DNA from 2 places in the Variovorax sucrosi genome. Region 1 is predicted to be linked to the other one. Evidence: predicted binding sites of a transcription regulator. Region 1 holds the regulator's gene; the other holds the start of a gene.
What was found. Region 1 encodes NrdR, which represses ribonucleotide reductase genes. Its sites were predicted from a motif close to CACNANATNTNGTG; they were not measured.
Positions count from the first base shown of each region.

Region 2: ACSFBE_RS01245 (ribonucleoside-diphosphate reductase subunit alpha) is a predicted target of NrdR. The motif match lies at 2,351-2,364, and genes of this name have one in related genera.

Region 1 covers NZ_JBPJZU010000008.1:184,058-199,478, forward strand. The annotation lists gene glyA (serine hydroxymethyltransferase) at 1-1,072, shown strand, start outside; gene nrdR (transcriptional regulator NrdR) at 1,089-1,532, shown strand; gene ACSFBE_RS17145 (GspH/FimT family pseudopilin) at 1,551-2,096, opposite strand; gene ACSFBE_RS17150 (type IV pilin protein) at 2,093-2,530, opposite strand; gene ACSFBE_RS17155 (pilus assembly protein) at 2,527-6,069, opposite strand; gene ACSFBE_RS17160 (pilus assembly PilX family protein) at 6,449-7,126, opposite strand; gene ACSFBE_RS17165 (PilW family protein) at 7,123-8,106, opposite strand; gene pilV (type IV pilus modification protein PilV) at 8,081-8,677, opposite strand; gene ribD (bifunctional diaminohydroxyphosphoribosylaminopyrimidine deaminase/5-amino-6-(5-phosphoribosylamino)uracil reductase RibD) at 8,887-10,017, shown strand; gene ACSFBE_RS17180 (riboflavin synthase) at 10,102-10,755, shown strand; gene ribBA (bifunctional 3,4-dihydroxy-2-butanone-4-phosphate synthase/GTP cyclohydrolase II) at 10,752-11,906, shown strand; gene ribH (6,7-dimethyl-8-ribityllumazine synthase) at 11,914-12,378, shown strand; gene nusB (transcription antitermination factor NusB) at 12,375-12,914, shown strand; gene ACSFBE_RS17200 (pyridoxal phosphate-dependent aminotransferase) at 12,911-14,095, shown strand; gene ybgC (tol-pal system-associated acyl-CoA thioesterase) at 14,092-14,529, shown strand; gene tolQ (protein TolQ) at 14,526-15,242, shown strand; gene ACSFBE_RS17215 (ExbD/TolR family protein) at 15,267-15,421, shown strand, end outside.
Region 2 covers NZ_JBPJZU010000001.1:265,157-280,577, reverse strand. The annotation lists gene ACSFBE_RS01255 (sigma-54-dependent transcriptional regulator) at 1-1,476, shown strand, start outside; gene ampD (1,6-anhydro-N-acetylmuramyl-L-alanine amidase AmpD) at 1,469-2,086, shown strand; gene ACSFBE_RS01245 (ribonucleoside-diphosphate reductase subunit alpha) at 2,453-5,377, shown strand; gene ACSFBE_RS01240 (ribonucleotide-diphosphate reductase subunit beta) at 5,528-6,757, shown strand; gene ACSFBE_RS01235 (histone H1-like DNA-binding protein) at 6,955-7,449, shown strand; gene ACSFBE_RS01230 (carbohydrate kinase family protein) at 7,539-8,441, opposite strand; gene ACSFBE_RS01225 (zinc-ribbon and DUF3426 domain-containing protein) at 8,489-9,823, opposite strand; gene prmA (50S ribosomal protein L11 methyltransferase) at 9,876-10,760, opposite strand; gene accC (acetyl-CoA carboxylase biotin carboxylase subunit) at 10,767-12,116, opposite strand; gene accB (acetyl-CoA carboxylase biotin carboxyl carrier protein) at 12,119-12,571, opposite strand; gene ACSFBE_RS01205 (TlpA family protein disulfide reductase) at 12,675-13,232, opposite strand; gene ACSFBE_RS01200 (hypothetical protein) at 13,229-13,822, opposite strand; gene mpl (UDP-N-acetylmuramate:L-alanyl-gamma-D-glutamyl-meso-diaminopimelate ligase) at 13,890-15,296, shown strand; gene ACSFBE_RS01190 (3-deoxy-7-phosphoheptulonate synthase) at 15,306-15,421, opposite strand, start outside.

The DNA of each region.
Region 1 (15,421 bases):
CTACCCCGGCAAGCGCTACTACGGTGGTTGCGAATTCGTCGACATCGCCGAGCAGCTGGCGATCGACCGCGTCAAGCAGATCTTCGGTGCCGACGCCGCCAACGTGCAGCCGCATTGCGGCGCCTCGGCCAACGAAGCCGTGATGCTCGCCTTCCTGAAGCCCGGTGACACCATCATGGGCATGAGCCTGGCCGAGGGCGGTCACCTGACGCACGGCATGCCGCTGAACATGAGCGGCAAGTGGTTCAATGTGGTGAGCTACGGCCTGGACGCCGACGAAGCCATCGACTACGACGCGATGGAGCGCAAGGCGCACGAATCGATGCCCAAGTTGATCATCGCAGGCGCCTCGGCCTATTCGCTGCGCATCGACTTCGAACGCTTCGCCAAGGTGGCGAAGGACGTCGGCGCGATCTTCATGGTCGACATCGCCCACTACGCCGGCCTCGTGGCAGCGGGCGTGTACCCGAACCCGGTGCCGCACGCCGACGTGGTGACGTCCACCACCCACAAAAGCCTGCGCGGCCCGCGCGGCGGCATCATCCTGATGAAGTCGCAGTATGAGAAGGCCATCAACAGCGCGATCTTCCCCGGCCTGCAAGGCGGCCCGCTGATGCACGTGATCGCCGCCAAGGCCGTGGCCTTCAAGGAAGCGATGGCGCCGGAATTCAAGGCCTACCAGCAGCAGGTCGTGAAGAATGCGCAGATCGTTGCCGAGACGCTGACCTCGCGCGGCCTGCGCATCGTGAGCGGCCGCACCGAAAGCCACGTCATGCTGGTCGACCTGCGCTCCAAGGGCATCACCGGCAAGGAAGCCGAGGCCGTGCTGGGCAGCGCCCACATGACCATCAACAAAAATGCGATCCCTAACGACCCGGAAAAGCCGATGGTCACGAGTGGCGTGCGCATCGGCAGCCCGGCCATGACGACCCGCGGCTTCAAGGACGAGGAAGCGCGCGCCACCGCCAACTTGGTGGCCGACGTGCTCGACAATCCGCGCGACACGGCGAACATCGAGGCCGTGCGTGCCAAGGTGCACGCGCTGACCAGCCGCTTCCCCGTTTACCGTTGATCGCAAGACCGACCGCATGAAGTGCCCTTTCTGCGGTCACGCCGAAACGCAGGTCGTCGAGACCCGCGTCTCGGAAGACGGCGACTTCGTCCGCCGCCGCCGCCAGTGCGGTGCCTGCGAAAAGCGTTTCACCACCTACGAACGACCGGACGTCAACTTTCCGGTCGTCGTGAAGAAGGACGGCAGCCGTGCCGACTTCGACTCGACCAAGGTGCGCGCCTCGATGATGCTGGCCCTGCGCAAGCGGCCGGTCAGCATCGAGCAGATCGACGGCGCCCTTTTTCGCATCGAGCAGAAGCTACTGTCCAGTGGCCTGCGCGAGATCGAATCGACCAAGGTCGGCGAACTCGTCATGCGTGAACTGAAGAAACTGGACAAGGTCGCCTACGTGCGCTTTGCCTCGGTGTATCGCAGCTTCGAGGATGTGGACGAGTTCAGGCAGTTGCTGCGGGATATTTGAGCGGGCAACACCGGGCCATCAACCCCCGGCGTTGCATTGTCCGGAGCCGCAGTCGCCTTTCTTGTCGGGATCGCAGACTTTGGGCCGACCCGAGGCCGACACCACCACGGCGCTGCGGCGCCCGGTTTCTGCCTTGAAAGCCACGCAGCCCATCTGATACGCACCACCCTTCCTCGAGAAGCCGTTGGCGCCGTAGCTGAGCTTGCCGTCCAAGGCATTGCCCAATCCCGCATCCACGGTCACGCCACCAGGTAACGCATCGAAGGCCCGCAAGGTGGTGGCGACGCCCTCGACCGTGCTCTTGACCTCCCAGCCGCTGTTCCAATCGCTGGTCTTTTTGGGCGTCAGCGTGACGGTCTGCGAACGCTTGAGCGCTTCGGTGCGTGCCACGCTCAGTGCCGCAACGAACTCGCTGGTGCTGGCCGCCAGCCGCTGGTTCAGCAGAAGATCCCGAAAACTGGGAACGGCGATTGCGCTCAACACGGCCACCAACGTGACGACGACCATCAGCTCGATGAGTGTGAAGCCTTGCGTGCCAGCCGCAAGGAGTGCCCGCCGCTTCATTTCCAGCACCTCTCCTGATCGTCGCCACTGCAACTCTTCTCGCCTCGGCTGTTGATCGAGATCTCCCCCACCCGCGGATCGGTAAAGCCGTCCTTCAACCGGGCCGTCAGCGTCACACAGCGCCGGACATCGGTGGCGCCATCGCAGCCGCTTGCCTCCAGCGTGTACTTTCCATCGCCTGGCGTGTCCCCCGAGTCGGCCTTGAAGACGGGTGTTCGGTAACTGCTCACCTGCGTGTAGAAGCGCTCCTGCTGCTGCATCTCCTGCATCAGCGCCGCGCGCGCTTCGGCACGCCAGCCTTTGCGCACGGAGTCCATGTACGACGGATAGGCGATGGCCGCAAGGATCGCGAGCACCGCGACCACGATCATCAACTCGATCAGTGTGAAGCCGCGCATCGAAACGCGGCAACCGAAGGAAACGGGCCGCTTCATGGCTTGATGTCCTTGTAGTTGAGGACCTGCCGCCAGTTCAAGCGGCCAGCGATCTGCGAGACCTTGCCGCCTTCGATGGGACGCGTGATGGTCACCCCGGGACCGTCGCCCATTCCCGTCCCCAGGTTGATGACGGCGACCTTCTTCGTCTCCTGCCGGCGTCCAAAGGAATCAGTGGACGTGTACGCGCCATCCCCCTCCTGCACGACCAGCGGCGAACCGAGGAGCCCGACGGTGGACGGGATGCAGGTGCTACCTGACGACAGACCCGTCATCGCGTTGACAGCGCAGCTGTGCCCGCCGCCGCCCACACCACAGGCGTTCGGGTTCGGGATGAGCGTGTTGAAGATGAGGTAGCCATCGCTCAACACCATCCGCGAGACTTGCCGCTCCCCGTGGTCGGTCGATTCCGGAAGATCGAAGTACCAGCCGCGGCGTTGCGAGGTCTTGCCGTTATAGGCGCCGTGGACGAAAGCGTCTCCGGTGATGCTGAATTGCCCCTTCTCGTTGGCCTTCACCGTACGGGACTGGAACTGAGCCCGCGTTTGATCCGCAGGGATCGCCGATGCGTTGTCGTAGACGCCGTAAAGGGTCTGGACCCGTCGCGTCGACAGGTCGCTGACTTCGACGAACTTGCCCGTGCCGAAGAGAACGATGGCGCCGCCGTTCGGCCCGGCGCCCACCTCCGGGGTGATAGTGATGGGCTGGCGCTGACCGCCGGCATCCTGGGCCACCATGAGCGGCGTGCCCTCCAGAGCAAGTGTCTTGTCGTTTTCGCTCCAGGGTGCGTCCTTGGAGAAGTCGAACTTCCACAGATTGCCTTGGGTGTCGCCGGCGTAGAGCAGGCGCGTCGAATTGTCCGAAGCCGCATAGTCGCCCACCGGGCCGAGCGCGTTGACCATCGCCTTGTCGGCCGGATTCGGCAGCACGATCTTGTGGTAGTTGACGCCGCGCTGCCAGGGCTCTTCGGCCGCCTTGTCCAGCGAGAGCAGGAAGAGCGCAGCGGCCTTCTCCTTGTTGCCGTTGTTGAAACCTGAAGGCACCACGGCGAACCAGCGATGGACGGCCGGCTTGCCGTCCTTGGCCGCCACGGTGCGCAGCTTCAGAAGACGGGGTGCCTGCGTCACGTAGCCCATGTCGGCGTCATCGTCCCCGGTGAACTCCCACAGAGCATTGCTGGCGTCGAACGCCGCCGGGTTCGTCACGTCGAGCGCGAAGACACCCCGCGCGCCGCCGCCCAGACCCGACACCAGCGCCGTGCGCCAACGTCCGCTGGGCAACTGGACTTCGCCCGCTGCCGCACTGCCATCGACATACGGCCGATGCACATAGCCCGCCGAGGTGTAGCTCCCGAGCTTGGCGCGCAGCGAGCCCGGCACATAGGCGAAGAGTTCCGCGCCCGTGTCCGCGGCGAAGGCGTGCAGCATGCCGTCATTGGCGCCGACGTACACCGCCTGCCGACGACCTTTGTTGGCCGTCACGAAGGCGTCGTAGCCCGTGCCCTGCACCGTGGTGCTCGGTGCACCGACCAGCAGGGGCGTCGAATTGACCACGTCACCCATGATCGAATCGCGCTTCCGGAAGATGCCGCCTGCCTTGTCCGCTTCCAGGCTTCGATCACCGCGAAGGTAGCCCACGCGCTTCTCGCCCAGATCGTCTTTCGCGTTCGTCTGCGAAAAGGGCTCTGCGTTCAGTGCATCTGCCCAGGTCTTGTCGCTGGCCAGCGTCTTCCAGTCGAACACCGCGCCGGTCTTGGTGCTGAGCCATGTGAAGATTCTTCGCTTCTCCGGCTCGTTGGTCGTGGTCAGCAGGCTGCCCGCGCTCCAACTGGGCTTGTCGGCTTTGGTCACCGCGCCCGCCTTGGTGTCGTAGGTCAACGGATACGCCAGCAGCGAACCGGACCAGCGCGTGCTGTCCAACTGCGGGATGTAGATGCTCGTGCCGCTGGCCGTGACCCGCGTGCTGGACAGCGCACCACCCGCGATGGTGCCGCTCGCCGCGCCGGCCTTGGCAAAGATCTGTCGGATGGCCGCGATCATCTCGTCGGGCTTGCTGGCGAGAAAATAGTTGGCTGGCTTCGGTAGGCCGTCATCGTCGACGCCCGATTGCCATTCGGCATTGGAGACCGCTTCGACACCGCCTTCCGACGGTGCGGTGACGAAAGGGTTGGCATCCTTGTTCTTGTCGTCGAACCCGCCGTACTTGGCCGCCAGGTAGTAGGCACTGCCGCGCTTGCCCTGGCGGATCGTTCCGTCGCCGCCCTCGTCGACATCGATGGTGAAGGTCTTCACCCGCACGTCGGGATAGTCGTTGCGGATCTTCTGCGTGTTCGCCCAGTACGCCAGACCCGCCCAGGCCAGCGAGCCTTGATCGGCACCGGTGTTCAGGCTCGCCATGTTCCCCCATGTGATCTGCGTGCCGTTGTTGTACGCGTAGGCGCGCGGGCCGGCTTCGTTGCCACGCGTCGTGAGGCCCGTCTTGCCGGAGGGCACCGCATAAGGCCGTGCCTCGGCGTTCTCGAAGGCGCCGACGATGCTGGCCCAGAACGCCGTGTCCGGTTCCATCTGGGAGAGGTCCGCGGCCCGGGAGCCGGAAGGCCACCCGTCCAGCCCGTCGTTGGAAAGGCCGGGTAGCGAATGCTCGTGATGGGTGTTCAGGTCACCGATGGCCACGACATAGTTCCGCTGGCAGCTTGCCGTGACAGGGTCCCAGTTGCTGAGCGCGCCGTCGCCCCATTTCGCTGTGTTGTTGTAGACCGGGAAGCCATCCTTCATGGCATCGCTCATGCCGGCCGTGGCCTGCGGACTGGGGGCCTGGCCCTGAAGATAGCGCAGCGACTCGTAGTACAGCTCCCCGATGGGGTCGTAAGTCTTGTAGGTTCCGGGAACGGCCCCCGTGCGCCCGAATTGGTTCAGGTAGTTCACGACGCCGCTCGAGCGCTCCGTACTGGCCAATGGGTTGGCGAAGAACACACCTGTGGTCGCGTCCCACTCCGCGGCTTCGTTGGCGATCTTCTCGAACCGCGCGTTCTCCGCCGTCGGCCCGGCGAACTTCATCGGCGCACGCAGCACGCCGCCGTAGCGTGCATTCGTGTTGTCCATCAGGTAGCCGAAGGCGGCGAAGCGCATCTTCTCGGAGTAGGTCTGAATGGTGCCGACCGGTTTGTAGTGGCCGCTGGGCTGCTTCGCACACAGGTCGCTGCGCAGCGGCCCTTCCGCCGCGGAGCACACTTCCACCTGCGCGACGTACGCGCTGGGGCCATCCGGGCCATAGGCCTGGTCGGTGCCCGGATTGCTGCAACTGCCGGCCGATGTTGAACCGATAAACATGCGGTTGCGACAGCTCGCGATACGAATGCTGCCGCTTGCACCCACGGTTCCCGCAAGCGGCGTCAGCTTGTCCAGATCACCATTCAGCACCCGGGCCGGAAAGTTGTAGCCGGCGTTGTAGAAGTTGTCTTGCAAGACGGCACGCTGGAGAACGGTCTCGGTCGGGGTGTCCTTCACACGGTCACCACCGGTCATGGCGTAGCGCAGCATGTCGATGGCCGACGACGCGGCCCAGTTCAGCATGTTGCCGCTCCACTTGTCGGCGCAGACGATGGCCTTGCCCGAAAGCGTGGCGTTCGCCGCGCGCTTGAAGTAACCGTCCGCCACGGCGTAGTCGTAGCAACCCATCGGATCCCAATAGCCGATGTACGACTTGGTGATGTCGAAGTTGCCGCGGTATGCGGCCCCCGTCGTCGGAAATTCCACCGACAGATCAAGCACCATGTTCGGCTTGACGCGCGATGTGGTGGAGAACAGCGGCTCGTCGGCCAGCAGCGCGTCGGGCGGCACGGTCGGCGTGGACGCTGTGCCCGCCAGCAACGCGGCGGTACCCAAGACAAGCATCAACGCAACGGCCGCGCGCTTCAAGTCACCGTGTCGAATCGAGAACATCTGTCACTCCCTCTCCAGGACAACCCGCACTGACGGCCGGCTTGTACAAATTCGTCTGCAGCACCACCTGCGTGTCGGCATCGACCCCGAAGCCGATGGCGGTCACGCGGAAGATGTTGGTCGCGTTGCCCGCGCTGGCGTTCTCCAGGCGGTTGCCCTGCCAGCCGCCGTTGTTCCGCATCACTTCCACGATGTAGCGGGGCAAGGCCGCCGGGGTCGCGCCTTTGCCGACGACGTAGGTCTGACTGGTGAAGGTGCCGTAGGCGACCGACGTCTTGCTGCTCGGCGACAGATCGGCCTTCATCCACGCAGGCGTGGTGCCCGGTTCGCTCGGCGCGCACAGGCCCAGGTTCGCGCCGCTGCCGCATCCTTCGACGAAAGGCGCAACGTCCTTGTTGTTGAAAAGGCAGAGACGGGCAGCCAGGCTGGTGTTGGGGCCGAGGATGTCGAGCTCCGCATCGATCAACGCCGCCTCGGCGGCCTGCAAGGCGATTTCGTTGTCGCGGTCGTTGCGGGCGCTTCGCTCGTTCACGAGCGACAACTGCGCGGCGCCCACGCCAAGCACGGTGACCACCACGAGGAGCAGCAACACCACGATCAGGGAGAAGCCGCCCGAACGACCACGTCGTAACGATGGCGCAGTGAACCTGCTCATGCCGGGTCCTTCATCACGTTGCGCAGCATCAGCGTGAATGTCGCGACGGATCGGAAGCGACCATCGTCCGGGGGTTCGAAGGACACATCCTTGAACTCCGGACCAAGCGGGTACAGCGTGTAGGACTGACCGTTGACTTTCCTCAGGTCGGCATTCTCACGGTCGCTGCGCACGACGATCCCCACGCGCACGGCGACCACCTTGCACCATTCGGCGTTGATCTGCGCCCCAGTCGCCTTGTCCCCAGCCTTGGCCTCGATGGCCTTGGCGTCGATCCAGGCTTCCGGCACGCTGTCGCCATCGGCGTCGTAGCCGTAGACGATCTTGAACTTCTCGACCCCGCGGGCCAGCTGCTCAGCGGTGAACTTGCCCTTGTCCGTTCGATATTTGCAGTAAAGCGCCGGCACGCCGTCGTCACCCTCCGACACGTAGAAGAAGCTCCAGACGCGGTCGGCGGCCGTCGGTGTCGCAGACGGGCCTTTCTGGGCGTTGCCCAGGCAGTCGATGATCGTGCCGTCTTCGGCATCTTCGTCGGCCTTGCTGCGCCCGAAGAAGCGGACCAGCAGCGAGTCGTTCTCGGCTGCTTTGTCGGTGTCGTGGGTGCCGATGCTGCTGTCGTTGCTCTTGACCGTCGCGTTGGTCGCACCGACGACATTCAGGTCGTCAGCCCCCGCGCCATTCCCGAGCAGCGTCGCGTTGCTCGCGATCACCGCGACGCCATCGCTCAGCCGATCTGGCGCGTAATCGGCGTAGCCGGCCTGGCGCACCACGCTCTGCACGACATAGCGTGTGAAGCGCAGCGACTCCTGAACTGCCTGCACATCGGCATCGGTGTTGAAGAGCTTCTTGCCTCCGAGAAAGGCGATGCTCGCGCCCAGAACAACGACCAGGCCGATGGTCATCGCCACCATCAATTCGACCAACGTCACCCCGCGCTGATGCGCGCGAGGCCGCTCAGAAGCTCGCGGGCGTGAAGTCATCGTAGGCCTGTCCGGGGATGAGTTGCATGACCACGCGAGGGGGACGCTTCGCCAGGTCCTTCTCGGCTTCCGTGGGAATGCGCGGCGTCCAGCCGAGCTTGACGACGAGGTTGCGGCCGGAATTGCTGCAAGACCAGGCGTAGTGGCCGTCCTCGGCAGGTGGTTCCTCATCGAAGCAGACGGCGACGCGCGCGTCGGGCAGCGCCGCGGCGACCCGCTCCAGCCAAGTGCGGACGTCCCAAGCGGCGAGGTCCTTTTTCGTGCAGGTCGCGGCGGTGCCGATGCAGGCGGTGTCGGTGGTGCCAGGCAGCGCTGCGCCGCTCTTCCAGTCGGCAACGACGTAGGCATTCTCGAAGTTGTTGCGCGCGGCAACGTTCTTGTTGATCCGCGCCTTCTCGGAAAGCTCCCGGACCAGATTGACGGCCGTGGTGAACGAACCCGACTCGTTCGTGCTGCGGACCGCCGCCATCAGCATGCCCACCGCGCCCAGCAGCCCGATGCTCAGCACGATGATCGAGATCAGCACCTCGAGGAGGGAAAAGCCCCCCTCGGTGCGCTTTGGTGACGCCATATTTTTTTCCCCCTGACTTCGATCTGTCGCGGGCGGAGGCCCTGCGCAGCCGTTTTGCGAAGTCTAGGAAGGCCATCGGGCGATGGCGCGCCGCTCGTCCCCCCTTCGCCTACCGCTCGTATGATTCGAGCCGTACCCCGTGCACTTTTGCAAGGACCGGCGCGCGTTCGGCGCTGCCGCCTTCCTGCCGCCCCGCATCCCTGCCTGCCATGTCCCTTTTTCCTGAAGACGCACCCCTGATCGCGCAGGCGCACGCACTCGCGGTGCGCGGCCTGCTGTCGTCCGACCCCAATCCACGTGTCGGCTGCGTTCTGACGGATGCCCACGGCCAAGTCGTCGGCACCGGCCACACCCAGCCGGTCGGCGGCCCGCATGCCGAGGTGATGGCCTTGCGCGATGCCGCCGCACGCGGCCATTCGGTCGCGGGGGCGACCGCCTATGTGACGCTCGAGCCCTGCGCGCACCACGGCCGCACCGGCCCCTGCTGCGACGCGCTCGTCGCGGCCGGTATTCGCCGGGTCGTCGCATCGATCGCCGATCCGAACCCGCTGGTGTCGGGTCAGGGCTTCGCGCGCCTGCGTGCAGCGGGGGTCGAGGTCGACATCGGCCCCGGTGCGGCCGAGTCGCGCGAACTGAACATCGGCTTCTTCAGCCGCATGGTCCGCCGGACGCCCTGGGTGCGGCTCAAGACCGCCGCATCGCTCGACGGCCGGACGGCATTGCCCAACGGCGTCAGCCAGTGGATCACCGCTGACGCCGCGCGCGCCGACGGCCATGCCTGGCGAGCGCGCGCGAGCGCCGTGCTGACTGGCGTCGGCACACTGACGGAAGACGACCCGCGGCTCGATGTGCGGGCCATCGAAACGCCTCGCCAGCCGCATCTGGTGATCATCGACAGCCGGCTGCAGACACCACCGAAGGCGAAGCTGTTCGACGTCCCGGGACGGCAGGTCTGGATCTATGCCGCACGCCGAGACGACACCGCCGCCGCCGCGCTGGAAGCGCGCGGCGCGACGGTGACGGTGCGGGCCAATGCCGACGGCAAGGTCGACCTGCCCGCCATGCTGCGCGATCTGGCGGCACGCGAGGTCAATGAACTGCATGTGGAGGCCGGCCACAAGCTCAACGGTTCGCTGATGCGCGAGGGCCTGGTCGACGAGTTGCTGGTGTACCTGGCGCCCAAGTTTCTCGGCGACGGCTTCGGCATCGCGAGCCAACCCTTCGCCGACGGCCCCCTCAGCGCGCTGGCCGGCGCCCTGGCCCTGGACTTCCGCTCGGTCGATCGCTTCGGCCCCGACCTGCGCATCCTCGCCCGGGTGCAAGGGCGCGATTCGTTCTAGCCATTTCCCGCCGGCCGACCGGCCGCCGAGGGCCGGCGGCGGTGCGTGAGGGAGAGGTTCCGCGTTCTCTGCGAAAATGCGCCGATGTTCACCGGCATCATCACCGGCGTGGGGCGCATCGCCGCCGTACGCAACCTCGGAAGTTCTTCCTCGCACGGCAAGCGGCTGAGCATCGCCGCGCCGCCCGGTTACCTCGACGACGTCGGCCTCGGCGACAGCATCGCCCTCAACGGCGCCTGCATGACGGTCACCTCGCTCGACCCGGCGCAGCAGCAATTCACCATCGACATCTCGGCCGAATCGCTGGACAAGACGGCCGGGCTGGCCGACGAAAGCGCGTCCGTCAACCTCGAGAAGGCACTGCGTGCGCACGACCGGCTGGGCGGCCATATCGTGTCGGGACACGTCGACGGCATCGGCCGCGTGACCCGCTTTGCCCCCGTCGGCGAGAGCTGGGAGCTGCGCATCCGGGCGCCGCACGCGCTGGCGCGCTTCCTGGCCTACAAGGGCTCCATCACGATCAACGGTGTGAGCCTGACGGTCAACACGGTCAGCGACGGCGCCGAAGGCAGCGAGATGAGCATCAACCTGATTCCCCACACCGTGCAGAACACCTCGCTCGGCACCTTGAAAGAAGGGAGCCCGGTGAACCTCGAGATCGATACCGTCGCGCGTTATGTGGAGCGCATGCTCCAGGCCGGCACCCTTCCCTCCGCACAGAAAGACCCCTCCCCATGAACGCCTCGGTCACGCCCATTTCGGGCACCCGCAACGGCCGCGCCCCGGCGCCCGTCTCGCCGGTGAGCGAGATCGTCGCCGAACTCGCCGCCGGCCGCATGGTCATCCTGGTGGACGAGGAAGACCGCGAGAACGAAGGCGACATCGTCATCGCGGCCGACCACATCACGGCCGAATCGATCAACTTCATGGCGCGCCACGCCCGCGGCCTGATCTGCCTGACGCTGTCGCGCGAGATGTGCGAGCGGCTCAATCTGCCGCCCATGGTGGCGCGCAACGGCGCCAAGCATTCGACCGCCTTCACCGTGTCCATCGAAGCCGCCGAAGGCGTGACGACCGGCATTTCGGCGGCCGATCGGGCGCGCACCGTGCAGGCGGCCGTCGCCCCGAACGCCGTGGCCGCCGACCTGGTGCAGCCCGGCCACATCTTTCCGTTGCAGGCCGTCGACGGCGGCGTGCTGATGCGCGCCGGCCACACCGAAGCCGGCTGCGACCTGGCGGCCATGGCCGGCTGCTCCCCAGCATCGGTCATCTGCGAGGTGATGAACGAAGACGGCACGATGGCGCGACTGCCGGACCTGCAGCTCTTCGCGGCCGAACACGGCCTGAAGATCGGCACCATCGCCGCGCTGATCGAACACCGCAGCCGCACCGAATCGCTGGTGCAGAAGGTCGGCTGCCGCGAAATCCAGACCGCCTGGGGCAGCTTCACCGCCCACGCCTTCCAGGACAAACCGAGCCACGGCGTGCATCTCGCGCTGGTGCGCGGCAGCTGGGCCGCCGACGAAGCGGTGGCGGTGCGGGTGCACGAGCCGCTCTCGGTACTCGACGCCCTGGAAACGAACCGATCGCTCCACTCCTGGAGCCTCGACAGCAGCCTGGCGTACATCGCGTCGCAGAACAAGGGCGTCGCCGTGTTGCTGAACTGCGGCGAGAGCGGCGAAGAGCTGCTGGCCCAGTTCGACGGCACGGCGCGTCCGGCACAGGCCCCCGAGCGCGGCCGCATGGACCTGCGCAGCTATGGCGTGGGCGCGCAGATCCTGCGCGAATGCGGCGTGCACAAGATGCAGTTGCTGGGCACGCCCCGCCGCATGCCCAGCATGGCCGCCGGCTACGGCATCGAGATCACCGGCTACATCCACAAGGACTGAGACTTCCATGCTTCATGCAAACAAGGGCGCCGAAGCGCCGCTCGACGGCAACGGCCTGCGCATCGGCATCGTGCAGGCGCGCTTCAACGCCGATATCACCGATGCGCTGACCTCGGCTTGCCTGGCCGAACTGAGGGCGCTGGGAGTGGCGGAAGGCGACGTCGACCATGTGCAGGTGCCCGGCGCACTCGAAGTGCCGGTCGCGTTGCAGGCCCTGGCGCGGCGCGGCGGCTACCATGCGCTGGTCGCGCTCGGCTGCATCATCCGCGGCGAAACCTACCACTTCGAACTGGTGGCCAACGAGTCCGGCGCCAGCGTCAGCCGCGTCGCGCTCGACACCCACCTGCCGATCGCCAATGCGATCCTCACCACCGAAAACCTCGAGCAGGCCGTCGCGCGCCAGACCGACAAGGGCCGCGATGCCGCCCGGGTCGCCGTCGAGATGGCCCGGCTGCTGGCCACGCTGAAATGACCGAAAACATCCCCAAAGAACCGGGCGCAGGCAAGCCGCGCCAAAGCCGCACCGGCCTGACCGCCACCGGTGCGCGCAAGGCCGCTGCCAAGTCCAACCGCAGCCGCTCGCGCGAATTCGCGCTGCAGGCGCTCTACCAGCACCTGGTCGGCCGCAATGATGCAACCGACATCGACCATTTCACCCGCGACCTCGCCGGCTTCCACAAGGCCGATGCGGCGCACTACGACGCGTTGCTGCACGGCTCGATCCGCGAAGAGGCCGAACTCGACGCGATGATCGTGCCGCTGCTCGACCGCAAGCTGGCCGAGATTTCGCCGGTGGAACATGCCGTGATGTGGATCGGCGTCTACGAGTTCAAGCACTGCCTCGACGTGCCATGGCGCGTGGTGCTCAACGAATGCATCGAGCTCGCCAAGGAGTTCGGCGGCACCGACGGCCACAAGTACGTCAACGCCGTGCTCAACGGCCTGGCCCCGCAGCTGCGCAGCCTGGAGGTCGAAGCGGATCGCGCGTCGGGGAAGGCGCGCGCATGAGGATCTCTTCGCGCGCCGAAAAGATCGAACCCTTCTATGTGATGGAGGTCGCCAAGGCGGCCAGTGCGCTGGCGCGCGAGGTCGCCGCCACCGACCGCCCGATGATCTTCCTGAACATCGGCGAGCCGGACTTCACCGCCCCGCCGCTGGTGCAGGAAGCCGCCGTGCGTGCGGTGCGCGCCGGCGCCACGCAATACACGCAGGCGACGGGGCTCGACCTGCTGCGCGAACGCATCAGCGACTGGTACCGCCAGCGCTTCGGCGTCGAGGTGCCGGCCCGACGCATCGTCATCACCGCCGGCGCATCCGCCGCGCTGCAGCTGGCCTGCCTGGCGCTGATCGAGGCCGGCGACGAGATCCTGCTGCCCGACCCGAGTTACCCCTGCAACCGCCACTTCGTGACCGCGGCCGAAGGCACCGCCGTGCTGGTGCCGACCACCGCCGCCGAGCGTTTCCAGCTGAGCGCCGACAAGGTCGAGGCCGCCTGGACCGACAAGACGCGCGGCGTGCTGCTGGCGTCGCCGTCCAACCCCACCGGCACCTCGATCGCGCCCGACGAGCTGCGCCGCATCCACCAGGTGGTGTCCAAGCGCGGCGGCATCACGCTGATCGACGAGATCTACCTCGGCCTCTCGTACGACGACCGGTTCGGCCAGACCGCGCTCGCCATCGACGACCAGGTCATCAGCATCAACAGCTTCAGCAAGTACTTCAACATGACCGGCTGGCGCCTCGGCTGGCTGGTGGCGCCCGACGCGCTGGTGCCGGCGGTCGAGCGGCTCGCGCAGAACCTGTTCATCTGCGCGAGCACCGTCGCGCAGTACGCGGCGCTCGCCTGCTTCGAGCCCGAGAGCATCGCGGAGTACGAACGCCGCCGCGCCGAATTCAAGGCGCGGCGCGACTGGTTCATCCCGCAACTGAACGCCCTGGGGCTGAACGTGCCCGTGGTGCCCGACGGCGCCTTCTACGCCTGGGCCGACTGCTCGGCCTTCGCCCGCAAGCTGGGCATCGAAGGCAGCTGGGACTTCGCCTTCGAGGTGATGAAGCGCGCGCACGTGGCGGTCACGCCGGGTCGCGACTTCGGCACGGCCGAGACCGCGCGCTTCGTCCGCTTCTCGACCGCCAGCTCGATGGCGCACCTCGAAGAGGCGATTGCGCGGTTCAAGACGCTGGCCGGATGAGCTTCCAGTTCCCGATCCGCGTCTACTGGGAGGACACCGATGCCGGCGGCATCGTGTTCTATGCCAACTACCTGAAGTTCATGGAGCGCGCGCGCACCGAATGGCTGCGCTCGCTGGGCATCGGCCAGCAGGCGCTGCGCGAACGAAGCGGCGGCATGTTCGTGGTGAGCGAGACGCAGCTCAAGTACCACCGGCCGGCCCGCCTCGACGATGAACTGCTTGTTACGGCCGATCTGCGTCAGATCGGCGCCGCGTCGGCCACAATCGCGCAGCGCGTGCTCTCCAAGGACGAGCCGACCCTGCTGCTGTGCGAAGGCACGATCCGCATCGGCTGGGTCGCTGCCGCGAACTTGCGGCCTTCGCGCATTCCTGCCGATGTCGCGGGAACCCTCGAGCGCGAATGCAGCTCCATCTCCCAACCGTTGAAGCCATGAACAACCAAGACCTTTCGATCATCAACCTTCTGCTGCACGCCAGCTTCGTCGTGCAACTGGTCGTGGCGCTGCTGGTCGGCATCTCGATCGCAAGCTGGGCCGCCATCATCCGCAAGTACTTCGCGCTCAAGCGCATGCGCTCGCTCAACGACGACTTCGAGCGCGAATTCTGGTCGGGCACCAGCCTGAACGAACTGTTCTCGTCGGCCGCCCAGAATGCCAAGTTCGCCGGCCCGATGGAACGCATCTTCGCGTCCGGCATGCGCGAGTACCAGAAGCTTCGCGAGCGCCAGATTTCGGATGCGCCCACCCTGCTCGACGGCGCCCGCCGCGCCATGCGCGCCAGCTTCCAGCGCGAGATGGACATGGCCGAATCGAACCTCTCCTTCCTGGCGACGGTCGGCTCGGTGTCGCCCTACGTCGGCCTGTTCGGCACGGTCTGGGGGATCATGCATGCCTTCACCGGCCTGGCCGCGCTCGCGCAGGTGACGCTCGCCACCGTCGCGCCTGGCATCGCCGAAGCGCTGGTGGCCACGGCCATCGGCCTGTTCTCCGCCATCCCGGCGGTGGTGAGCTACAACCGCTTCGCCCGCGAGATCGACAAGATCGCCATCGCCCTGGAGACTTTCACCGAAGAGTTCTCCAACATCCTGCAGCGCAACCTGTCGACCCGGCCAGGCGTCGCGCCGCAATCCCCGGCCGCCGGCCGCTGAGCGAACCCAGAACGGACCGAACCCATGCCCGGCGTTTCCTCCCGCGGCCGCGGCCGCCGAACGATCAACGAGATCAACATGGTCCCGTTCATCGACGTGATGCTGGTGCTGTTGATCATCTTCATGGTCACCGCACCGCTCATCACGCCCAGCGTGATCAACCTGCCCAGCGTCGACCG
Region 2 (15,421 bases), on a different contig from region 1:
CCCGACCTGCGCACCCTGTACGAACTGACGCTGCTGCGGGAGGGCTATCGCGTCGAAGCCGCCGGGAGCGTCGCCGAAGCGGCGCAGCATCTGCAGGCCGAACGCTTCGACGTCGTCATCACCGACATGCGGCTGCCCGACGGGCTGGGCATGGAGATCCTGCAGCGGATCCAGCGCGAACAGCGCAGCGAGCGTTGCGTGGTCATGACCGCCTACGGCTCGGCCGAAAACGCGGTCGAGGCGCTGAAGGCCGGCGCATTCGACTACCTCACCAAGCCGGTCGACCTGAAGCAGTTTCGCGGCGTGGTCGCATCGGCGGTGCAGGCGCGACCGGCGCCGGCACGACCGCAGACGCCGGCCGCCAGCGCAGTCGACACCACCCGAGGCAGCACCGAAGCGGTGGTGGGCGGCAGCGGCAGCGCCGCGCTGGCGCGGCTGGTCGGTGATTCCGAGCCGATGCGTCTGGTCAAGTCGCGCATCGCCAAAGTGGCACGCGGCATGGCGCCGGTGCTGGTGCGCGGCGAGTCCGGCACCGGCAAGGAACTGGTCGCCCGCGCGGTGCACGCCTGCAGCCAGCGCAGCGACGGACCCTTCGTCGCGGTGAATTGCGGCGCCATCCCGGAGAACCTGCTCGAAGCCGAGTTCTTCGGCGCCCGCAAGGGCTCCTACACCGGCTCGGCCGCCGACCGCGACGGCTACTTCCAGGCCGCACGCGGCGGCACGCTGTTCCTCGACGAGATCGGCGACCTGCCGCTGGCGATGCAGTCGAAGCTGCTGCGCGCCATCCAGGAACGCAGCGTGCGCCCGATCGGCTCGACGCAGGAGGATGCGGTCGACGTGCGGATCGTGAGCGCCACCCACAAGGATCTGCAGGCCGAGGTGCAGGCCGGCCGCTTTCGCCAGGACCTGTTCTACCGCCTCAACGTGATCGAGATCGCCGTGCCCGCACTGCGCGATCGACGCGAGGACTTGCCGGCGCTGTGCGCCGCATTGCTGGCCCGCATCGCGCAAGACGCGGGCATGGACGTGCCGGTGCTGTCGCCCGCCGTGATCGACAGCCTGGCCGCGCATCCACTACAGGGCAATGTGCGTGAACTCGAGAACCTGCTGCACCGGGCCGTGGCCCTGAACGACGGCGACGAACTGCACCTGGACTTCGAGCCGAGCAACATTGCACCGCTCGAACGCGTGTCCGACTTCGCGCCGATGACGATCGCCGCGCCACCCCCGCCGCCACCACCGCCGCTCGCCGTACCGGCCATGCCCGCGGAGCCGCCGGCCGTGCCGGCCGACCTGCAGACCTACCTCGACCAACAGGAGCGCGAGATCCTGGTGCGCGCCTTGCGGGAGAGCGGCTTCAACCGCACGGCCGCCGCAGCGCGGCTGGGCCTGAGCCTGCGGCAGATTCGCTACCGCATCGCGCGGCTGGGCATCGGCACGCCCAACGGCAACGACGATGCAGGCGGGGATGAGTGAGCCGCGTGGAATGAGCGATCCGGGCGAGGCGCCGTCCGGCCTCTGGCCCGATGGCTGGTATCGCCTCGCGAAAGCGCTGCCCTCGCCCAATTTCGGCCCGCGCCCGCCCGGCGCGCAGATCGACCTCATCGTGCTGCACTCCATCAGTCTGCCGCCCGGCCAGTACGGCGGCGACGAGGTGCAGCGGCTCTTCACCAACCGGCTCGACTGGGATGCGCATCCGTACTTCCAGCAGATTCGCGGGGCAGAGGTGTCTGCGCATTTCTATGTGCGCCGCAATGGCGAACTCTGGCAGTTCGTGAGCTGCGACGCGCGGGCCTGGCACGCCGGCGGCTCGGCGTGGCGGGGCCGACCGAACTGCAACGACGATTCCGTCGGCATCGAACTCGAGGGCCTCGAGGGCGAGCGCTTCGAGGACGCCCAGTACGAGGCGCTGGCGAGCCTCTTCCCCGCCCTCGCGCAGCGCTACCCGATCGGCTTCGTCGCCGGCCACGAGCACATCGCGCCGGGCCGCAAGCGAGACCCCGGCCCGGGCTTCCTGTGGCCTCGATTGCAGGCCGACACCGGATGGCCGCGCGCGATGTTCCCGCCCGAGACGCAGGTCGACTAATAATTTTCAATCGAGGCCGGGGCATCGATGGCTCGGCGATCGGTGCGAAGAGGGCTTGCAGCCCCTGCGATGTGTCCAGCAACCATGCGGCTTTCAAGCCCAAAAACCGCTGGAAAGTGCACCGTTGCTGGCTTCCTTCAAACTGATCCAGCAACGGCGGGGCGACTGTGGGGCATGCACCGGCCTCGACGCCACATGTGAAGTTTTTCACAGACATTGATCTTCGTGAAAAACACTACATCTAGTGATTGTGACCCCCCGACACACTAGATATAGTGTGCTGCCCGGCCGATATCCCCCGGCCGCCGCTGCCGGACACCGATCCCGCCGCTTTCCCCCAACAAGAATTTGCCAAACGAGGACCGAATGCAAACAGCCCTGAACACCCCGTCCACCGCCTCCCGCGCAACGCCCTCGCCTGCGGCCGGCTCGACCGCCCGCGACACCGCCGGCTCGCCGACCGCCAGCGCCCTCGCGCACTACCAGATCATCCGTCGCAACGGCGCCGTGGTGCCCTTCGAGCCGAACAAGATCGCCATCGCCATGATGAAGGCCTTCCTCGCGGTGCACGGCACGCAAGGCGCGGCTTCGGCCAGCGTGCGCGAGACGGTCGACACGCTGACGCAGGCCGTGGTGCGCGCCATGGTGCGTTCGCGCCCGGGCGGCGGCACCTTCCACATCGAAGACGTGCAGGACCAGGTCGAGCTCGGCCTGATGCGCGGCGGGCACCACGAGATCGCCCGTGCCTATGTGCTGTACCGCGAACGCCGCACGCAGGAACGCTCGAAGCAAGGCGCTCAGGAAGCGCCCGCGACACCGACGCTGCATGTGCTCGACCGCGGCGAGCGCGTCGCCCTCGACCTGAACGAACTCAAAGGCCTGATCGAATCGGCCTGCGAAGGCCTGGGCGACAGCATCACGGCCGCGCCGATCCAGGCCGAGACGATGCGCAACCTGTACGACGGCGTGCCGCTCGACGAGGTCTACAAGGCCTCGATCCTGGCCGCCCGCACGCTGATCGAGAAAGACCCCGACTACACCTTCGCCACCGCGCGCCTGCTGCTGCACACGATCTTCAAGGAGATCATCGGCCGCGAAGTGATGCCCGCCGAACGTGCGCAGGCCTACACCGACTACTTCCCGCAGTTCATCAAGAAGGGCGTCGACAACGAATTGCTCGACGAGAAGCTGCTGCAGTTCGACCTGCCGCGCCTGGGCGCCGCCCTGAAGGCTGAACGCGACAACCAGTTCGACTACCTCGGCCTGCAAACGCTGTACGACCGCTACTTCCTGCACGTGCGCAAGTCGCGCATCGAACTGCCGCAGGCCTTCTTCATGCGCGTGGCCATGGGTCTGTCGCTGAACGAAATCGACCGTGAAGCCCGCGCCATCGAGTTCTACGAAGTGCTGTCGTCCTTCGACTTCATGTCATCGACCCCGACGCTGTTCAACGCCGGCACGCTGCGCTCGCAGCTGTCGAGCTGCTACCTGACCACCGTGCCGGACGACCTCGACGGCATCTACGAGTCGATCAAGGAAAACGCGCTGCTGTCGAAGTTCGCCGGCGGCCTGGGCAACGACTGGACCCGCGTGCGCGCGCTCGGCTCGCACATCAAGGGCACGAACGGCGAATCGCAGGGCGTGGTGCCCTTCCTCAAGGTGGTGAACGACACGGCCGTGGCGGTGAACCAGGGTGGCAAGCGCAAGGGTGCGGTCTGCACGTACCTGGAAACCTGGCACCTCGACATCGAGGAGTTCCTGGAGCTGCGCAAGAACACCGGCGACGACCGCCGCCGCACGCACGACATGAACACCGCCAACTGGATCCCCGACCTGTTCATGCGCCGCGTGATGGAAAAGGGCAACTGGACGCTGTTCTCGCCCTCGAACGTGCCCGACCTGCACGACCTGTTCGGCGCCGACTTCGAGAAGGCTTACGTGGCCTACGAAGAGAAGGCGCAGCGCGGCGAGATCAAGCCCAGCCGCACGCTGCCGGCCAGCGACCTGTGGCGCAAGATGCTCACGATGCTGTTCGAGACCGGCCATCCGTGGATCACGTTCAAGGACGCCTGCAACGTGCGCTCACCGCAGCAGCACGCCGGCGTCGTGCATTCCTCGAACCTGTGCACCGAGATCACGCTCAACACCAGCGACACCGAAACTGCGGTCTGCAACCTGGGTTCAGTGAACCTGCTGCAGCATCTGAAGGACGGCAAGGTCGACCAGGAAAAGCTGAAGAAGACGATCTCGACGGCGATGCGCATGCTCGACAACGTGATCGACATCAACTATTACGCCGTGAAGAAGGCGCGCGACTCGAACCTGCGCCACCGTCCGGTCGGCCTGGGCCTGATGGGTTTCCAGGATTCGCTGTATGAGTTGCGCATTCCCTACGCCTCTCAGGAAGCCGTGCAGTTCGCCGACGAGTCGATGGAAGCCATCTGCTACCACGCGTACTCGGCATCGGCCGACCTGGCGCGCGAGCGCGGCAAGTACTCGAGCTACAAGGGCTCGCTGTGGGACAAGGGCATCCTGCCGATCGACACGCTCGACCTGCTGGAGAAGGCCCGCGGCGGCTACGTCGAGGTCGACCGCTCGTCCACGCTCGACTGGGACGCGCTGCGCCAGAAGATCAAGACCCAGGGCATGCGCAATTCGAACTGCGTGGCCATTGCACCGACGGCGACCATCTCGAACATCATCGGCGTCGACGCCTCGATCGAGCCCTGCTTCGGCAACCTGTCGGTCAAGTCGAACCTGTCGGGCGAGTTCACCGTGATCAACCACTACCTGGTGCGCGACCTCAAGCGTCTGGGCCTGTGGGACGACGTGATGGTGATGGACCTGAAGCACTTCGACGGTTCGCTGCGTCCGATCGACCGCGTGCCGCAAGACGTGAAGGCGCTCTACGCCACCGCGTTCGAGGTGGAAACCACGTGGCTGGTCGAAGCCGCCTCGCGTCGCCAGAAGTGGATCGACCAGGCGCAGTCGCTGAACATCTACATGGCCGGCGCATCGGGCAAGAAGCTCGACGACACCTACAAGCTCGCCTGGCTGCGCGGCCTGAAGACCACCTACTACCTGCGCACGCAGAGCGCGACGCACGCCGAGAAGTCGACGGTGCAATCGGGCCGGCTCAACGCGGTGTCCTCGGGCGGCAGCAACGACGCGCCGAAGATGAGCGCGATCGAAGCTGCCGCTGCAGCCGCACAGGCGCAGCTCAATGCGATGCCCGCCACCGACATCGCGTTCTGCGGTGTCGATGACCCGACGTGCGAAGCGTGCCAGTGATGTCAGCGTGATGCGAATGTGATTCGCGGCATCGCCCGACAAAATGCGATGCATGCGAACAACATAAGCGAGAGATAATTCGGGCGCGATGTGAGGCTGCACTTTGCAACTCACATCGTTGCTCACATAATTTGAGCATTGGATTTTTCTATGTTGACCTGGGACGAAGAAGTCAAGCCATCCTTGCCAAAGGACATGCCACAAGGATTGCAGCACTCACCATCGCAAAGCGGCGCACCTGTCGCCCGCTCGATGGAATTCCCGACGCCGCAAACAGCCTCTGCCGCCACGCCTGCGCCTCGCACGACGCTCGATGACGGCGCATCGGCACCTGTTCGCCCCACTGCTCCAGCACCCGTCGCGCGCCGCGTGAACGCCGCAGACAAGCGCATCATCAATGGCCAGACCGACGTCAACCAGCTGGTGCCGTTCAAGTACAAGTGGGCCTGGGAAAAGTACCTCGCCACCTGCGCCAACCACTGGATGCCGCAGGAAGTGAACATGACGCGCGACATCGCGTTGTGGAAAGACCCGAACGGCCTGACCGAAGACGAGCGCCGCATCGTCAAGCGCAACCTCGGCTTCTTCGTGACCGCCGATTCGCTGGCCGCTAACAACATCGTGCTGGGCACCTACCGCCACATCACGGCGCCCGAGTGCCGCCAGTTTCTGCTGCGCCAGGCTTTCGAAGAAGCGATCCACACGCACGCCTACCAGTACATCGTCGAATCGCTCGGCCTGGACGAGAGCGAGATCTTCAACGCGTACAACGAGGTCGCCTCCATCCGCAACAAGGACGAGTTCCTGATCCCCTTCATCGAAGCGATCAGCGACCCGAACTTCAAGACCGGCACGCACGAAACCGACCAGACCCTGCTCAAGTCGCTGATCGTGTTCGCCTGCCTGATGGAAGGCCTGTTCTTCTACGTCGGCTTCACGCAGATCCTCGCGCTCGGCCGCCAGAACAAGATGACCGGCGCGGCCGAGCAGTACCAGTACATCTTGCGCGACGAGTCGATGCACTGCAATTTCGGCATCGACCTGATCAACCAGCTCAAGCTCGAGAATCCCAACCTTTGGACAGCAGAGTTCAAGGCAGAGATCAAGGCCCTCTTCCTGAAGGCCGTCGAGCTCGAGTACCAATACGCCGAAGACACCATGCCCCGCGGTGTGCTCGGCATGAACGCCTCCATGTTCAAGGGCTACCTGCGGTACATCGCCAACCGGCGTGCACAGCAGATCGGCCTCGAGACGCTCTTCCCGAACGAAGAAAACCCGTTCCCCTGGATGAGCGAAATGATTGACCTGAAGAAAGAGCGCAATTTCTTCGAAACCCGCGTGATCGAATACCAGTCGGGTGGCGCGCTCTCCTGGGATTGAGCTTTTTAACGACAACAATCGATGGATTCAGGAATTGCCCTCCGTATCGACCGCGCCACAGAGCGCGGCGGTGCAGAGGGCTCAGGTGTTCATGGTGCTGGGACTTGATTTCCAACGCCATGGATCGCTTCAAGCGCAACAGCGCGCGCGAAGTGCTTCAAAAGGTTGATTTTTCAACTTGACCAAGGAGAAAGAAAATGGCAACTGCAAAGAAAGCACCGGCGAAGAAAGCCGCAGCAAAGAAGGCTCCGGCAAAGAAGGTCGCGGCTAAGAAGGCACCGGCAAAGAAGGTCGCAGCGAAGAAGGCTCCGGCAAAGAAGGTTGCTGCCAAGAAGGTAGCCGCCAAGAAGGCACCGGCAAAGAAGGTCGCAGCGAAGAAGGCTCCGGCGAAGAAGGTTGCTGCCAAGAAGGTAGCCGCCAAGAAGGCTCCGGCGAAGAAGGCCGCTGCCAAGAAGGCGCCGGCCAAGAAGGCCGCAGCCAAGAAGGCGCCTGCGAAGAAGGCCCCCGCGAAAAAGGCGGCGGCCAAGAAGCCCGCTGCCAAGAAAGCTGCGAAGAAGCCTGCTGCCAAAAAGCCCGCTGCCAAGAAGGCCGCGAAAGCGCCCGCCAAGGCTGCTGTAGCGCCTGCCCCTGCTGCGCAGACGACGCTGAACCCGCAGGCTGCCTGGCCGTTTCCGACGGCCAGCAAGCCCTGAGTTTCTCAGCGGCCTCCAAGGCAAAAGCCCGGCACCGCAAGGTGTCGGGCTTTTTTATTGCGCCGTCGGAACTGCTTTTGGGAAGACGCTCAAACGCCCAGCGCTTGGCGGTCGAGCTCGTAGTTCTGTGGCCCGCGCTGAGCGATCTTGATCGCGCCGACGCGATTGCCCAGGGTCGCGCAATCCACCAGCGACCAGCCCTTCTCCAGACCGAAGAGCAGCGCGCCGCGCCAGGCGTCGCCGCAACCGGTCGGGTCGACCACGGCCTCGGGTGCGACCGCCGGCACGTGCGTGCATTCGCCGTCGACCCAGACGTCGCAGCCATCGCCGCCGAGCGTCACCACCAGGCCGCGAACACGGCGCGAGATCTCGGCATGGTCCCAACCGGTGCGGTCGCTGAGCATCTTTCCTTCGTAGTCATTGACCGTGACCCAGTCCGCCTGCTCGATGAAGCGCGCGAGTTCGTCCCCATTGAACATCGGCAGGCCCTGACCCGGGTCGAAGACGAAGGGGATGCCGCCCAGCTTGAACTGCTCGGCATGCTGCAGCATCGCGTCGCGACCGTCGGGCGAGATGATCCCGAGCTGGATGTCGTCGCGCGGCGGGATGCGGGTCAGGTGCGCCTGCTGCATGGCACCGGGGTGGAAGGCCGTGATCTGGTTGTTGGCGAGATCGGTCGTGATGAAGCACTGCGCGGTGTAGGTGTCGCCGAGTTCGCGGACGAATTCGGTGCCGATGCCCAGGCCTTGCAGGCGGGCGATGTAGTCGGCACCGTCGCTGCCGACAGTGGCCATCGGCAGCGCCTTGCCACCCAGCGCATTCAGGCTGTACGCGATGTTGCCGGCGCAACCGCCGAAGTCCCGGCGCAAGCCGGGCACCAGAAAGGACACGTTCAGGATGTGCACCTGGTCCGGAAGGATCTGGTCCGCGAACCGCCCTTCGAAATTCATGATGGTGTCGAACGCGAGAGAACCGCAAATCACTGCTGCCATGAGATGGACCGTTGGTGGGGAGAAAAGGGAGTCGCGCCGGAGCGCGACTAGGGATAGAAGGCATCGAGATGGAAGCCCGCCACGCGCGGCAATGCAGCGGCATCGCCGCCGGCGAGCGCCATCGGCAACAGCGCGGTGCGCTCCGCATGCGCGGCGAGCACGGCCGGCGCGCCGTAGTCGGCGGGTCGCAGCACGCGCCGCACCACGGTGCGCTCCTGCAGATCGATCAGCGACAGCTCGACCGCCGGCATGGCCAGCGGCACGTCTGCGCGGTTGCGCAGCGTGAAGCTCAGCTGGTAGCCCTCGCCGCCCTTCTCCCGCGCAAAGGAGGCACCGTCGATGGTGATGTCGGCAATGCGTTGCAAGGCTGACAGTTGGCAGCCCAGCACTTCGCAAGCACTCGCGAACGCGGGTCGCCAGGACGGCTGGCGGGCGACGATGGCACTGCGCTCCTGATAAACGACCTGCCCCGCGAGCAGCAACAACGCCGCGATCGACACCATCGTCCAGGCCCAACCGGGACGGAAGCCGCGCCGGGGCGGTACGTCCAACTCGCGTCGGGCGCGACGGCTCGACGCGTCAGACATCGCATCCGGCACGGCCGGTGCCGGTTCAACCGCCTCGCTCGCCGTCAGCACGATCGCGGCAGGCTCGCTGTCCTTGGCCTTGGCACGCGCCTTCGCAATCTTCGCGGACTTGACGCGGGCGCGTCGCAAGGCTTTTTGGAGCTGGGCATCGTCGGCATGGCTGCCGTCCGCATCGGCTCCGGCCGCCACCGCCTCGACCCGCCGCGGTATGTTGCCCAGGTGCAGCGAGGGCAGCCGTGACCAGGCATCGACGGCCTGCATGCCGATGGCGGAGGGCACCGGGTGCTCGTCGCCCGGGAATTCGATGACCGGCACCGTGGAAGTCGTCGCATAGCCGCTGAAGGCGGGCCAGCCGAGGGGTGGCGCCTCCAGCGTCACCGGCTGTGTGCGCGGTGGCTGCGGAATGTGGTCGGTGATGACCGACGGCGGCGCCACGGCCTCGGCGCCAAAGCCGCCGGGGGTTGGCGCATCCACCTGCAGGCGAAGCAGGGTATCGCTGAAGAAATCGGTGTCGGCCAACGGCGCTGCGGCCGAATGGGGCGGACCGGGTGCAGGTGCTGCAGCGACCGGGATCGCGGTCGGCGAGGTTTCGTCGACGGGCCCTGGAGGCGCGGGCTCAGGCACAGGCGGCGACGGCTGCTCGGGCGCGCTCACGTCGCGGTCGTGCAGATGCTCGTTGCCGTCGAACACATGGCTGCAACGGCCGCAACGCACCCAACCGTCGGAAATGCGTAGCTGGTCCCGCACCACCTTGAACGTGGTGCCGCATTCGGGGCAGCGGGTGGCAAGACTCATGAGGCGTCGATTGTAGGATCGGGCCTCGCCCAGGTCGGCGGGCCGGCGGCGGCTACAGGTGCGCCGTCATGAGGATCCAGCCGTCCTCGGCATCGCTCACCTCGAGCGCCGCGTACGGCGCGTAGGCGCTCTTGAGTTCGTCGGCCTGGCGTTCGAGGATGCCGGCCAGCACCAGCGAACCGCTTGGCGCGACGTGCGCGCACAGCAGCGGCGCGAGCACCTTGAGCGGTGTGGCCAGGATGTTGGCCAGCACCACGTCGTAGCGGCCCTGCGCCGCATCGGGCAAGCCCGTGTGCAGCTGCACCGCATTGGCGTCGGCGTTGAGACGTGTGGCCTCGACGGCGGCCGGATCGATGTCGACGGCATCGATGCTCACCGCGCCGAACTTCGCCGCACCGATCGCCAGGATGCCCGAGCCGCAACCGTAGTCGAGCACGCGCGCTGGTGCGGCGGGTTGCCGCGTTGCGATCCAGCGCAGGCACATGCGCGTGGTCGGGTGGGTGCCGGTGCCGAAGGCCAGGCCAGGGTCCAGGCGGATGATCTGGCGCGCCTGGGCCGGCGGTTCGTGCCAGGTGGGCACGATCCAGAACTCGGGCGTGATCTCGACCGGCGCGAACTGCGATTGCGTGAGCCGCACCCAGTCCTGCTCCGGCACGTCGGCCACGCCAACCACCTTGCAGCCGGCGAAGAAATCCTGAGCGGACAGCAACGTGGCTGCCTCGTGCGCCGCACGCTCGTCAGGGAACAGCGCGATCACGCGCGAGCGCTGCCAACCGTCCTTCGGTGGCGGCATGCCAGGCTCGCCGAACAGCGCCTGCTCGGCATCCGTCTGGGCATCGGCATCTTCGACGGACACGCTCAGCGCATCGAGTGCATCGAGCGCATCGCTCAGGTCTTCGACGCGTTCTTCCGGCGCCAGCAGGCGGAGTTCAAACACGGCGTGTCACCGAGCCCGCGCCGCGAGCCACTCTTCGAGGTAGTGGATGTTGGTGCCGCCGGCCATGAACTTGGCGTCGACCATCAGCTCGCGGTGCAGCGGGATGTTGGTCTGGATGCCTTCGATCACGGTCTCGTTGAGCGCCGTGCGCATGCGCGCCATCGCCTGCTCGCGCGTGTCGCCGTGCACGATGATCTTGCCGATCATCGAGTCGTAGTTCGGCGGCACGAAGTAGTTGGTGTACACGTGCGAATCGACGCGCACTCCCGGCCCGCCCGGCGGGTGCCACATCGTGATGCGGCCCGGCGAGGGCGTGAACTTGTAGGCGTCTTCCGCATTGATGCGGCATTCGATCGAATGGCCGCGCATCTCGATCTGGCGCTGCGTGAATGGCAGCTTTTCGCCCGCAGCCACCATGATCTGCGTCTTCACGATGTCGATGCCCGTGGTGAATTCCGTCACCGGGTGCTCCACCTGCACGCGGGTGTTCATCTCGATGAAATAGAACTCGCCGTTCTCGTAGAGAAACTCGAAGGTGCCCGCACCGCGGTAGCCGATCTTCTTGCAGGCGGCAACGCAGCGCTCGCCGATCTTCTCGATCAGCTTGCGCGCGATGCCCGGCGCCGGCGATTCCTCGATCACCTTCTGGTGGCGCCTCTGCATGGAGCAGTCGCGCTCGCCCAGGTACACCGCGTTCTTGTGCTTGTCGGCGAGGATCTGGATCTCGATGTGGCGCGGGTTCTGGAGGAACTTCTCCATGTACACGGCCGGGTTGTTGAAGGCCGCACCGGCTTCCGCCTTGGTCATCTGGATCGCGTTGACCAGTGCCGCCTCGGTGTGCACCACGCGCATGCCGCGGCCACCGCCGCCGCCGGCGGCCTTGATGATGACCGGGTAACCGATGGCGCGCGCGATACGCTTGTTGGTGGCGGCGTCGTCCGACAGTTCGCCTTCCGAGCCCGGCACGCAGGGCACGCCGGCCTTGATCATCGCCTGCTTGGCCGACACCTTGTCGCCCATGATCCGGATTGATTCAGGGCTCGGGCCGATGAATTGAAAACCGCTCTGCTCCACGCGCTCGGCGAAGTTCGCGTTTTCGCTCAGAAAGCCGTAGCCCGGATGGATTGCCTCGGCATCCGTTACTTCGGCCGCCGAGATGATCGCCGGCATGTTGAGGTAGCTGAGCGACGACGGCGCCGGGCCGATGCACACCGCCTCCTGCGCCAGCTTGACGTACTTGGCGTCGCGGTCGGCTTCCGAATAGACCATCACGGCCTTGATGCCGAGTTCGCTGCAGGCCCGCTGAATCCGAAGCGCGATCTCGCCGCGGTTCGCAACCAGAATCTTCTTGAACATGGTCACTCGATGATGAACAGCGGTTGGCCATATTCGACCGCCTGGCCGTTCTCGCCGAGGATCTGGGTGACAGTGCCGGACTTGTCGGCTTCGATCTCGTTCAGGATCTTCATCGCTTCGATGATGCAGACGGTGTCGCCCTCCTTCACCTGGGCACCGATCTCGACGAAGGCCGGTGCACCGGGGCTGGAAGACCGGTAGAACGTTCCGACCATCGGCGACTTCACCGTGTGACCGACGACGGCCGGTGCAGCCGCAGGCGGCGCTGCGGCCGATACCGCGGAAGCAGCAGGCGCAGCTACGGCAGGCGCCGCCACGGATTGGACGTATTGCACGGGGGCGGCTTCGCCCGCCTTGACGATGCGGACCTTGCCTTCGGCTTCGGTGATTTCCAGTTCGGAAATATTCGATTCAGACACCAGGTCGATCAGTGTCTTGAGTTTGCGCAGATCCATGGGACTCCATTGCCGGGGTTGCCGGTCATTCGGATAGAACTCACCTGAAAATCGGCTTAGTTCGGCGTTCATACGCCAAGTGCCGGGTTGTATCGAGGAGATTCTAACTGTGAACTTCTGCGCGTCGCCAAGTGTCCAGATCGGCGGGCAGGAGCTGACCCATTTTACGGGCGGCGACGCTCCCATCTGCAGCCAAAACCAGCGTGAAAGGCAGGCCGCCGCCGGTATTTCCCAGTTCGCGGACCAGTTCCGTGCCATCGAGACCCGTGATGCCGATCGGAAAGCTGACCGGGGTGCGGGTGAGAAATTTACGCACGGATTCCGGCCGGTCGATAGCCAAGCCTACCACTTGCCAACCGTTCGCCGCCTGTTCGCGGAAGAAGCGGTCGACCATCGGCAGCTCCTCCACGCACGGCGGACACCAGGTGGCCCAAAAATTCAGCAGCAACGGCTTGCCGCGCAACGAGGCCATTTCAAGTTGCCCCCCCTCCGGGCGTTCGAAGCGGGAAGACCAGAAGATGGACGGAAGCTGCTCGCCGGCGGGGGTCGCGCCGGCGCCTGTGGCATGGCGCCACCAGGCGGTCCCTGCGCCAGCCACACCAGCCGCCGCGGCCACGCCGCCAAGCAGCCAGGCCCGACGGCTCGTCGAAGGCCTCGTCACGGCGAATCCTTTTCCATCAGGCGGCGCAGGGCCGCCAGGTCGCCGCGCGGTGTCCGCCCCTGCGAGTCCGGTTTGAGGGCGCCGCGCAGGTCGTCGAGGTCGTAGACCAGCAGATGCACCCCGATCTCCTCGCCCAGGACGCGGCTCATCGCATGCACGCTGAGCGCCTCGACCTGCTCGCCATGGAAACCGCTCACCATGCGCGGCTCGTAGTCGACGTGGTGGTCGATGAGCGCGATTTCTGCCGATTTGCAGTCGTCGCAGAAGAGCTGGATGTAGATGTCGGAAAGCCGGGTGGCGGTGCCGTGCCACACCGCCCCGCCCACATGCGGCCGAAAAGCCACCATGCGCTCCATCCACTCGAGGGCGAGCTGACGCAGGGCGCGCAGCTCCTGCGGCTGGGAGTCGGCGCAGAAGAGCGCGATGTACTCGCGGATCTCGGCTTCGATCTCGTCGTTGTGCGGCAGTGCGGTCCGCGCAGACAGGCCGAGATCGCGCAAGGCGCGGCGCTTGGCCGGCCCGTACTCCAGCCCTTCCTCAACCACGAGGCGGGCGGCTGCAGCAGCGATTTCGCGCTTCGACGTGTCCATCCGGGCATTCTGCCCGCACTGCAGCATTCCATGAAGCCATGGTGGGGAGCTTCCCTAGAATCGACCGATGCACATTCACATCCTCGGCATCTGCGGCACGTTCATGGGCGGCGTCGCAGCGCTCGCACGCGAAGCCGGCCATCGAGTGACGGGCTGCGACGCCGGCGTCTACCCGCCCATGAGCGATCAGCTGCGCGCGCTCGGGATCGACCTGATCGAAGGCTTCGGCGCCGACCAGATGGCGCTTGCGCCCGACATGTTCGTCGTCGGCAATGTGGTGTCGCGCGCCCGGCTCGCCGATGGCCGACCGAAGTTCCCGCTGATGGAAGCCATCCTCGATGCCGGCGCCGCCTACACCAGCGGCCCGCAGTGGCTGGCCGAGCATGTGCTGCAGGGCCGGCATGTGCTGGCCGTGGCGGGCACGCACGGCAAGACGACCACCACGTCGATGCTGGCATGGGTGCTGGAGCGCGCCGGTCGCGCACCCGGCTTCCTGGTGGGCGGCGTGCCGCTCGATTTCGGCGTCTCGGCGCGGCTGGGCCAGGGGCCCGCTTTCGTCATCGAGGCGGACGAGTACGACACCGCCTTCTTCGACAAGCGCAGCAAGTTCGTTCACTACCGGCCGCGCACCGCGATCCTCAACAACCTCGAGTTCGACCACGCGGACATCTTCGACGACCTGGCGGCCATCGAACGGCAGTTTCATCACCTGGTGCGGACCGTGCCCGGCACCGGCCGCGTGGTCGTGAACGCCAACGAGGAGAGCCTGCGGCGCGTGCTGGCGCAGGGCTGCTGGAGCGAGGTGAGCGGCTTCGGCGCAGGCGGCCCGGGCACGGAATGGCGAGCCCGCGGCGCGCACGATGCCTTCGACGTGCTTCGCCATGGTGAGCCGGTCGGCCGCGTCGACTGGACGCTTTCGGGCGAGCACAACCAAATGAACGCGCTGGCCGCCATCGCCGCCGCCGACCACGTGGGGGTGTCGCCGGCCGAGGCGGCCGCCGCACTCGGCAGCTTTCACAACGTGCGCCGGCGCATGGAACTGCGCGGAACGGTCGAACGCGACGGCGGCGCGGTCACCGTCTACGACGACTTCGCGCACCACCCCACCGCCATCCGCACCACGCTCGACGGCCTGCGCCGCAAGCTGGACGGCGAGGGCCGGCGCGGCGACCGCGTCCTGGCGGTCTTCGAGCCGCGCAGCAACACCATGAAGCTGGGCACCATGGCCGCGCAACTGCCATGGAGCCTGGAGGCGGCCGACCTGTCCTTCTGCCACAGCGGCGGCCTGGGCTGGGACGTGACAGCATCGCTCGCGCCGATGGGCGATCGGGCGCGCGTCGTCGACGCCATCGAACCGCTGGTGGCGCAGGTCGCGGCCGCGGCGCGCGCGGGCGATCACATCGTCTGCATGAGCAACGGCGGCTTCGGCGGCGTGCACGACAAGCTGCTGGCCGCACTGCGCGCCCGGGACTGAGCGTGACTCTCAGCCGCGGCGGCGCTTCACCGCCTGCGACAGGGTGTCGAGCACGGCGGTCGAATCGTCCCAGCCCAGGCAGGCGTCGGTGATGCTCTGCCCGTAGGCCAGCCCGCCGATCGAGT